3 regions of the Phyllobacterium zundukense genome follow, and region 3 is predicted to be linked to each of the others. Evidence: riboswitches for the same ligand, from Rfam matches in the RefSeq annotation. Region 3 holds a riboswitch; each other region holds the start of a gene.

Region 1 (3,277 bases), 820 kb from region 3:
CGCGGACCAAGGCGTTCTACCGCGAAGTGCAGATGGTGTTCCAGGATCCTTATGGTTCGCTGCACCCGCGCCAGACAGTGGACCGGCTGTTGCTGGAGCCGCTGGTCATCCATGGCTTCGGCGACATCGAAAAGCGCATCCTGCGCGCACTGGATGAAGTGGGGCTCGGATCGAGTTTTCGCTTCCGCTATTCGCACCAGCTCTCCGGCGGCCAGCGCCAGCGCGTTGCCATCGCCCGCGCTCTGATCCTGGAGCCGTCGATCCTGCTTCTGGACGAACCGACCTCGGCGCTCGATGCCTCGGTCCAGGCGGAGGTCTTGAACCTGCTTGAGCAAATTCGGCGCGACCGCAAGCTGACATTCGTCATGGTCAGCCATGATCTGGCCGTCGTCACCCATATGTGCGACCGCTTGATGGTGATGCAGAATGGTGCAGAGGTGGAGCGTCTGACAGCATCGGAGCTGGCCAAGCGCAAGGTGACGCAGGAGTACACGCGAAACCTGCTGGTGGCGAGCCAGGGGTTTGTCCGGCCGGACGCAGCGCTCTAGGGCAGAAACTTTCATATGATTTTTACCATTTCGGTAATGAATCCGCGGAAATCGCGTCTCGGCACCCCGATCGTGAAAATCTGAACGAATTTCCTAAGCGGGCATTTACTCCAGGAAATCAATTGTTCCACTCAACGACTGGAGTGGGACATGAAGCGTTTTCGAGATTTCCTGAAAGACCGCAGCGGGGCCACGGCCCTTACATTCGCATTGATGCTCGTGCCGATCATGGGGATGACCGGGCTTGCTGTCGACTACAGCGTCGCGACCAATGAACGGGCCACGTTGCAGGATGCTGCCGATGCGGCGGCGCTAGCTGGTGCGTCAGTATTTACCGGTGCAAACAAGCAAGCTGCCGAAGATCGCGCAAGGGCTTATCTGAAGGCAAATCTCGGGATGGCCAAATACGGTGCAGTCACAGTCAATTTCAGCGCTGCGAACCAGCGAATAACCGTCAGTCTCGCTGGGCAGACTCAAACAACGTTCATGCGTATCCTCAATCAGGACACGATGGCGGTTGGTGTCAATGCGCAGGCATTGGCACCCCTGAAGCCAAGCAGTGCTACAATCAAGGTCGATAATATCTACGGTCACTGGTTCAAGCGCGTCACCGTTGTTGCCGTAAAAAACGGCGTTGAGACCACTGTTGGAACGGTTGTGTATCAACCCACAGATCACAGCTTTGAGAGTGGAAGAGGCACCGGTACAACCGTTCCGACAAAGGATCAGATGACAACGATCACGCTTTCAGATTACGACAGCGTCTATTTGAAAATGCAAGTCAAGGAAGACGGCTGTGATATAGGATATCGCAATCCCGACGCATCGAAAACGATTGTTAAATGTGTAGTTGACGCGAAGAAGACCAGTTACAACAGGACGTATACGACAAACAATAAGGACACGGTACATTATCTCTTTGTCGACGGGAAACAGCTTCCCCCTCAGTCAACGCCACCCCTCACGGACATTTTCAGCTGTGACGGCGGAACTCATAAGCATGCTTGGGAAGACGGAGGTGGTTGGGCGAAACAGGACGTCTTCTACACCGTGACATCGGCCTGCAAATCCGTCGATGGCGAACTTGTCCGTCTGACACACTGATCAACCGAGCGGCGCAATTGACTTTGATCTTGCGCCGCTCCATCATGACTTCATTCCGAGGGGGGCACTGTACAGTGCTGAGATAGCGTCGAGCTGGACCCTTGAACCTGATCCGGGTTATGCCGGCGTAGGAACGGGAATTGAGCATTCTTCACGCCCTCTGCCTTGTCTTCGCACATATCCGGATCTCCAACCTGTTCACGATGGAGTCCAGACTGTGCGACCAAAAGTAGATTTCCGGCTGAATGCCATCGTCGATGTCGACGCGATCGGCGGCGACAAGGATCTGGGCGAGCTTGCACTTGCAGCCGCCCGTGGCGGCGCCACGATCATCCAGTACCGCGACAAGAATTCACCGACGCGCTCGATGGTCGAGCGGGCGCGGGCAATCCATGCGGCGCTGAAGGGCACGGGTGTGACGCTGGTCATCAATGACCGCATCGACGTGGCGCTGGCTGCTGGGGTCGAGGGTGTGCATATCGGCCGCGAGGATATGACTGTCGGCGATGCCCGTGCCTTGCTTGGACCGGGTGCGATCATTGGCCTGACCGTTAAAAACGAAGCCGACGCGCAGGCAGCCATCCAGGGCGATATCGACTATGCCTGCATTGGCGGTCTGTTCGAGACACCGGCCAAGCATAATCCCGACGGTCCGATCGGCTTCGACGGCTTCAGCCGCCTGGCGCCGATCATCCGCAGGGTGAAACCAAGCCTGCCGATTGGCGCTATCGCCGGCATAGACCTTGAGCGGACGCCGCCTGCCATTGCTGCCGGAGCGGACGGTGTCGCGGTCATTTCGGCGATCTTCCGCCAGGCCGATCCGCAAGGCGCAGCCGCTGCCTTGCGCGCCGTGGTCGATGCATCGCTCAAGGAGCGGGCATGACCGCAATCGCCCCGACCGCCATTGCCATGACCATTGCCGGGTCCGACAGCGGCGGTGGGGCGGGAATCCAGGCGGATCTGAAGACCTTCTCGGCGCTCGGCGTCTATGGCACGAGCGTGCTCACCGCCATCACCGCACAGAACACGCGCGGGGTTACCGCCATCGAGAATTTGTCACCCGGCATTATCCGCGCCCAGATCGACGCGGTGCTGTCGGATATCGACGTGCAGGCGATCAAGATCGGCATGGTTTCGACGGTCGAGACAATCGAGACCATAGCAGGGGCGCTCGAGCATTGGGGTCGAAGGGCCGTGCTCGATCCGGTGATGGTGGCGACGTCGGGCGACCGCCTGCTGCAACCGGAGGCGATTGAAGCTTTGCGGCAGCGACTACTGCCGCATGCACTGGTGCTGACGCCCAACCTGCCTGAAGCGGCTTTGCTGACGGGCGAAGCCATCGCGGCAGACGAAGCGCAAATGGCACGGCAGGCGGAGCGGTTGCTGGCACTTGGCCCTGCGGCTGTGCTGATCAAGGGCGGTCATGCGAAGGGCGAATTGAGCACCGATCTGTTATTTGATGGCGAGACAGTGCATCGCTTGTCGAGCCCGCGCATCGCGACCAATCATGATCATGGCACAGGCTGCACGCTGGCAGCGGCGATTGCTGCCGGGCTGGCGAAGGGCGCGGATTTGCGCGGGGCGGTGGGGCAAGCGAAGGCGTATCTGACGGCGGCGATGGCCGC
Region 2 (3,277 bases), 910 kb from region 3:
CATCACTGCAGCAATTTGATTCTCTGTGCGCACGAACCAGGAACGGTTACTGCGCACCAAGTATGAAATTACATCAGGCAGGCGATAGAAAAAGCCAGCATGTCTGGACAAAAGCCCGAGTAAATTACTTGAGCACACTGGATTTTTGGCGCGGAAATGAATAAAGTCCGCGCTTCTCCGGATTGCCGTAGTGGCAATTCTTCAAACGCTTGTCTGATTGTGGTCAATTGTGATTCTGCAAGACGAGGCAAGCATGGGTAAGGAAAACGATTGCAAGTTCTCGTCCGTGACAACAATGTTGAACAGGCCCTGCGGGTCCTGAAGAAGAAGATGCAGCGGGAAGGTCTTTTCCGCGAAATGAAGGCGCGCCAGGCATTCGAAAAGCCGTCCGAGCGCCGCGTCCGTGAAAAGGCTGAAGCCGTAAGCCGTGCCCGCAAGGCTGCACGCAAGCAGGCACAGCGCGAAGGCCTGTTGCCCGGTCCGAAGAAAAAGGAACGGGTTGCCCGTCCGAACGGCAGCACTGGCGGCGATTTCAACCGATAAATCCATGACCGGCCCGACCGGTCATTTGTAAACGCGACAGAACCCGCACGGCCTCTGCTGTAGCGGGTTTCGTTTTGCTCAAATCAGGCTGAATTCTTAAAAGCCTCCAGTCGTTTGCTTTTGAGCGAGAACAGAATATCCGGTTTCCAAAAAGTGCCTTCTTGTGCAGTGCGGCAAAGCCTTCCTATTCATAGGCGACAAGATTCACGCCTTATGGAGACGCGGCAATGGCACTCAAGCTCAACATCATCATCGCCAGCACACGGCCGGGCCGCGGAGGCCCCGCAGTTGCAAAATGGTTTAATGAATTTGCCAGGCAAGATGGCCGGTTTGACCCTGTTCTGGTCGATCTTGCCGAGATCAATCTGCCGATCTTTGACGAACCCAATCATCCTCGCCTGAAAAAGTACGAACACGCGCATACAAGGAAATGGAGCGAGATTGTCGATTCGGGTGATGCCTATGTTTTTGTTACGCCGGAATATGATTATTTCGCCCCGCCGCCGCTGACCAATGCGATGATCTATCTCTGGCAGGAGTGGAACTACAAGCCTGCCGGTTTTGTCAGCTATGGCGGCGTCTCGGGCGGCTTGCGCTCGGTCGAATCAGTCAAGGGACTGATGGCCGGATTGCGCATGGTTCCCATTCCGGAAGGCGTTCCGGTACATTCCTACCAGCAATACATCAACGATGAAGGCGTATTCCAGCCAAGTGAAAGCATCGTGACAAGCGCAACGAACATGCTCGGCGAGCTAACCAAATGGGCTGGCGCGTTGAAACAGCTTCGCGCAGCATAGAACATACACCCGCTTGACAACGAAGTCGCGAGCGGGTCAGTTAGGGTTATTCACCAGGGGAGTCCCGACAAGGGGCTGAGATACTGCTGGCTTTGCAGCGCAGTGACCCGTTGAACCTGATCCAGTTCATACTGGCGTAGGGACGGTGCAAAAGTCTTCGCGAGTCGTGCTCCGGCACAATATCGTCTGTATTCAGACTCGCGAACTCCTTTCATCCTTCCGGCACAGAACTGGGTTTCCACGCAAATAAACTGCAAAGGAACCTGATGATGACCGCAATGACCCCAACTGTTTCTGCCCCGACCGTCTCGACCGGCTCCCTGCCGGCGTCGACCAAAACATACAAGACCGGACGCATTCATCCCGATATTCGCGTGCCCATGCGCGAAATCGCTGTTCATCCGACTGCCGGCGAACCCAATGTCACGGTTTACGATTCCTCCGGCCCTTATACCGACCCTTCCGCTGCGATCGATATCGCCAAGGGTCTTCCACGTATCCGCGAGCGCTGGCTCGCCGCGCAGGGCGACACCCGTTCCTATGAAGGGCGTCACATCATCCCCGCGGACAATGGTTTCGCCACGGGCGAGCGGCTGACGCCGGAATTTCCCATCCGCAATCAGCCGCTGAAGGCAGTGGGTACCAAGGCCGTCACCCAGCTTGCCTATGCGCGAGCCGGAATCATCACACCGGAAATGGAATATGTGGGAATAAGGGAAAATCTCGGCCGCGTGGCAGCCAGAACGGCAGCTGTGCGCGATGGCGAATCATTTGGCGCCGCCATTCCGGATTATGTGACCCCGGAATTCGTTCGCGAGGAGATCGCCCGGGGCAGGGCAATCATACCAGCCAATATCAACCATCCAGAACTTGAGCCGATGATTATCGGTCGCAACTTCCTGGTCAAGATCAACGCCAATATCGGCAATTCCGCGGTCACTTCCTCGATGGCAGAGGAGGTTGAGAAGATGGTATGGGCGACGCGCTGGGGTGCGGACACGGTGATGGACCTCTCCACTGGGCGCAACATTCATAATATTCGCGAATGGATCATCCGCAATTCGCCTGTGCCGATCGGGACGGTGCCGCTGTATCAGGCGCTGGAGAAGGTTGGCGGCATCGCCGAGGACCTCACATGGGAGGTTTATCGCGATACGCTGATCGAACAGGCCGAGCAGGGTGTGGACTATTTCACCATTCATGCCGGTGTGCGGCTGCACTATATCCCGCTGACGGTGAATCGCGTGACAGGTATCGTATCGCGTGGTGGGTCGATCATGGCGAAGTGGTGCCTGCATCACCACCGCGAGAGTTTCCTTTACGAACATTTCGCGGAAATCTGCGATATCTGCCGCGTCTACGACGTGAGCTTTTCCCTGGGTGACGGCCTTCGGCCGGGCTCGATCGCCGATGCCAATGACGCGGCGCAATTTGCCGAACTCGAAACGCTCGGTGAACTTACGCAGATCGCCTGGGCCAAGGACTGCCAGGTGATGATCGAGGGGCCAGGTCACGTCCCGATGCACAAGATCAAGGAAAACATGGACAAGCAGGTTGCCGTTTGCGGCGAGGCGCCATTCTACACGCTCGGACCGCTCACCACGGATATTGCGCCAGGCTACGATCACATCACGTCGGGTATCGGCGCCGCGATGATCGGCTGGTTCGGTACGGCGATGCTCTGCTATGTGACGCCGAAGGAGCATCTTGGCCTGCCCAACCGCGACGACGTGAAAGTCGGCGTGATAACCTACAAGATTGCAGCTCATGCGGCGGATCTGGCCAAGGGGCATCCGGCGGCGAAACTGCGTGATGACGCCCTGTCGCGGGCACGCTTCGAGTTCCGTTGGGAAGACCAGTTCAATCTGTCGCTCGATCCCGAAACGGCGCGGCTCTATCACGATGAGACCCTGCCCAAGGAAGCACACAAGGTGGCG
Region 3 (3,277 bases):
CGAAGTCGAAATGCAGCGACTGGTAGATTGCAACCTCCAGTGTTGTCGCACGCGGTCCGCCGCCAAGCGTGAGGACGATGGTGAAGGAGGTGATGCACAGCATGAAGATCAGGCCCGAAATGCCGGAGAGGTTGCGCAGGATCACTGGCCATTCGATCAACCGGAACCGTGCCCAACCTCGCATACCCAGCTGCGACGAGAGTTTCCAGTAATCTTCGGGAATGGAATCAAGGCTCGAAAGGATGAGACGTGCCGCCAGCGGCAGATTGAAAAACACATGGGCGATGAGAATGCCGGTCAGGCCATATATATTGGGAATGACATCGAGGCCGAGGCCACGGAAAGCTGCAGCGAGCAGACCGTTGCGACCATAAATGCTGGTGATGCCGAGGACCGCGACAAGTGCGGGCAGGGCCAGCGGCAGAGCGAAGAGCCGCAGGATCATCGCGCGTCCGGGGAAATCCGGATGCGCGTGCAGCGCGCGGGCAAGCGGAATGGCAAAGGCCACCGAGAGCAGCATGGAAAGGATCGCCTGCAGCAGTGTGAAGCGCGCGATCCTCCACAAATAACTGTCGAAGGCGGCGAAACCTTCCGTGCTGCCACGCAATGCTTCCATTGCAAGACTGAGCAACGCGCCGCCCGCGAGCACGGCCAGGAATGCGAGGGCGAGGGCCCCCGCCAGGGGTTTCGGTGAGCGGGCGGATATCACAGCGTTACAGGCTCATGGCAGACAGCCATTCATCGATCCAGGCCTTGCGGTTCCTTGAGACTTCCTCCGGCGAAAAGATTAATGTCTTTTCCGGTTTTACCAGCGTTTCAAAAGCCGGATTGAGCGGCGCGCTTGTCTTGGCGGCCGGGAACATCCAGTTGTTTTCCGGGATCGCATCCTGGAATGCGGTGCTGGTGATGAACGCCAGGAACTGCGCCGACAGCGGATTTTTTGCGCCGTTCACTGTTTGCGCGGCTACTTCCACCTGCAGATAATGACCCTCTTTAAATGCGGCAGCCTTGTAGCGTTCAGTCTTCTCCGCAATCAGATGATAGGCGGGCGAAGTGGTGTAGGAGAGAACAAATGGCGCTTCACCCTTGGTGAACAGGCCATAGGCTTCCGACCAGCCGGGCGTTACCGTCAACACGCGGTCCTTCAGCTTGCCCCAGGCTTCGCCAGCCTTGTCGCCATAGACCGATTTCACCCAGAGCAGCAGGCCGAGACCGGGTGTCGAGGTGCGCGGGTCTTCGATGACGATCTTCTGTTTCGGATCGCCTTCGACCAGTTCTTTCAGACTCGTGGGCGGATTTTTCAGTTTTTCGGTGTCATAGATGACGGCGAAATAACCATAGTCATAGGGAACGAATGTATCGTCCTTGTAACCTCCAGGAATGGCGATCGCACTGGTGTCGATGCCATGCGGTGCAAAGAGACCGGTTTGGCTGGCCTCATAGGTCAGGTTCGTGTCGAGGCCGAGAACGATATCGGCCTTTGTCGACGCCCCCTCAAGTTTCAGCCGGTTAAGCAGCGCAACGCCATCGGTGACTGCCACGAACTCGACGGTGCAGCTGCACTGCTTCTCGAAAGCGTCCTTGACTTTCGGACCTGGACCCCACTCTGCGGTGAAACTTTCATAGGTATAGACGGTTAGCTTGCCGTCGGCCTTTGCCGGGGCTGTCAGGCCGAGCGCCAGCGCGCCAACCAGAATTGCTGATTTCACAAGTGTATTGAACGGCCGCATCGGCGTCTCCTATGGTTACAATTCAAAAGGATTGATGCGCCGGCTTTTCCTGCCGCGTCTAATCCCTCCGCCGGTACAAACCGGATCAGGTTCCGCGGGTTGGCAGGATTTCTCCCAAAGCCTCTCAGCCTGTCTCAGTTGGACAGGCACCCCGTTAGAGCGTTGCAAACATTAAAGATAAAGCTGCAGCGGCGCAAGCAGGGTTACCTTGCTGTCTAACGATATACGCCTCCTTTGCCACGCCCGCCTTTGCGTCTGGCCATTGAGTTGGTGGGAAAGACGGGCGGTCGTCGAAGCGCGTCTTTTGGTAGTGATATGCGATCCGAAGACCGCCCGTCCGGCGTTTTTCTATCGCATCCGTTCCGCGTCGCGACGGCAGCGGCCGGGCTCGTAGCCCTTACCTGACCCACCGCCCCTCACAGTGCTCGTCCAGCACGCACCGGTCCTAGTACCGGCAGGGGAACCCTTGGACGCAACTTCCCCGGACAGCGGGTCATCCGTTACCCGCCATCGGAGGCGCCGATCCTCTCCCCGCTTCGAACGGCTCCGGAAGCAGTTCCCCGTGGAAAGGACCGAGTTAGAATAGCTGAGGTTGGAGGGTGTTGGATAAGTTGGCGGGAATATTTGAAAGCGGTGGGATCGTGCAAGGTTCGACCGGCACCTTTCTTCTCCAACAATGCAGGTGCCTCCCTCTCCGTCATCCTCGGGCTTGACCCGAGGACCCATGGCAAAGGGGCGAGAATTTATCCACCATCCCGACGCGATCCAGGGAACGAAACCGTCAACGCAAACGGCCATTGGGAATTTCACTTTGCTGGAATGCGTTGCGTGCCGTGATATCTCAGTCCTTCTCAACCGTGGGTCCTCGGGTCAAGCCCGAGGATGACGGAGAGGGAGGCGCTTTTCGATCACGGCAAGATCATCGCGAAACGATCCCTCTCTTGAATTTTCCAAGGATCACGTCGGGATAGTTTCGGTCCCGCTCCATCAAAGCTATGCGGCTGACCTTACCCATGCTATGGGCGATTCATGAGCAAATTCGTTATTCTTCTCGGCGGAATCGTCCATGTTACCGACCGTCTCCGGCAGCTCGTAGCCGGGGCCCGGGTTCTGGCGGCAGACGGGGGTATTGCGCATGCCGAAGCGCTGGGTCTCACACCGGAGCTCTGGCTTGGCGATTTTGACTCGACATCTCCTGAGCTCGATGCCCAGTACGCTGATGTGCCCCGTTCGGTTTTCCCCGCAGCCAAGGACATGACCGATGGTGAGCTGGCACTGAATGAAGCCTGGCGGCTCGGTGCCACCGAAGTCATCCTCTGCGGTGCGTTCGGCGGTCCGCGCACCGATCACACACTCCTGCATTTGACGATGGCGACCCGTTATGCGGCCGAAGGACGAAAGCTCGTTCTCTCCAGTGGCAGCGAGGAGGCGCACCCGCTGGTTGCAGGTTCCCATGACTTCGATTTTGCCGACGGAACCCCCTTCAGCATTGTTGCATTTACGCCATTGCAGGGGCTTTTTATCGAGGGCGCGCGCTGGCCTTTGGA

Evidence for each region. A riboswitch is a leader RNA that binds a small molecule or an ion and turns the genes downstream of it on or off. The one in region 3 is predicted to bind thiamine pyrophosphate.
Region 1: it holds a riboswitch for thiamine pyrophosphate, as region 3 does, so the genes downstream of both, thiE (thiamine phosphate synthase) here and thiB (thiamine ABC transporter substrate binding subunit) in region 3, are expected to answer to the same signal.
Region 2: it holds a riboswitch for thiamine pyrophosphate, as region 3 does, so the genes downstream of both, thiC (phosphomethylpyrimidine synthase ThiC) here and thiB (thiamine ABC transporter substrate binding subunit) in region 3, are expected to answer to the same signal.

Annotation. Positions count from the first base shown of each region.
Region 1 covers NZ_CP017940.1:3,304,935-3,308,211, reverse strand. The annotation lists gene BLM14_RS16630 (ABC transporter ATP-binding protein) at 1-548, shown strand, start outside; gene BLM14_RS16625 (TadE/TadG family type IV pilus assembly protein) at 699-1,652, shown strand; TPP riboswitch at 1,701-1,803, shown strand; gene thiE (thiamine phosphate synthase) at 1,870-2,535, shown strand; gene thiD (bifunctional hydroxymethylpyrimidine kinase/phosphomethylpyrimidine kinase) at 2,532-3,277, shown strand, end outside.
Region 2 covers NZ_CP017940.1:1,086,808-1,090,084, forward strand. The annotation lists gene BLM14_RS05260 (RidA family protein) at 1-19, shown strand, start outside; gene rpsU (30S ribosomal protein S21) at 271-543, shown strand; gene BLM14_RS05270 (NADPH-dependent FMN reductase) at 771-1,340, shown strand; TPP riboswitch at 1,386-1,501, shown strand; gene thiC (phosphomethylpyrimidine synthase ThiC) at 1,610-3,277, shown strand, end outside.
Region 3 covers NZ_CP017940.1:173,008-176,284, forward strand. The annotation lists gene thiP (thiamine/thiamine pyrophosphate ABC transporter permease) at 1-709, opposite strand, end outside; gene thiB (thiamine ABC transporter substrate binding subunit) at 714-1,730, opposite strand; TPP riboswitch at 1,776-1,894, opposite strand; gene BLM14_RS00845 (thiamine diphosphokinase) at 2,760-3,277, shown strand, end outside.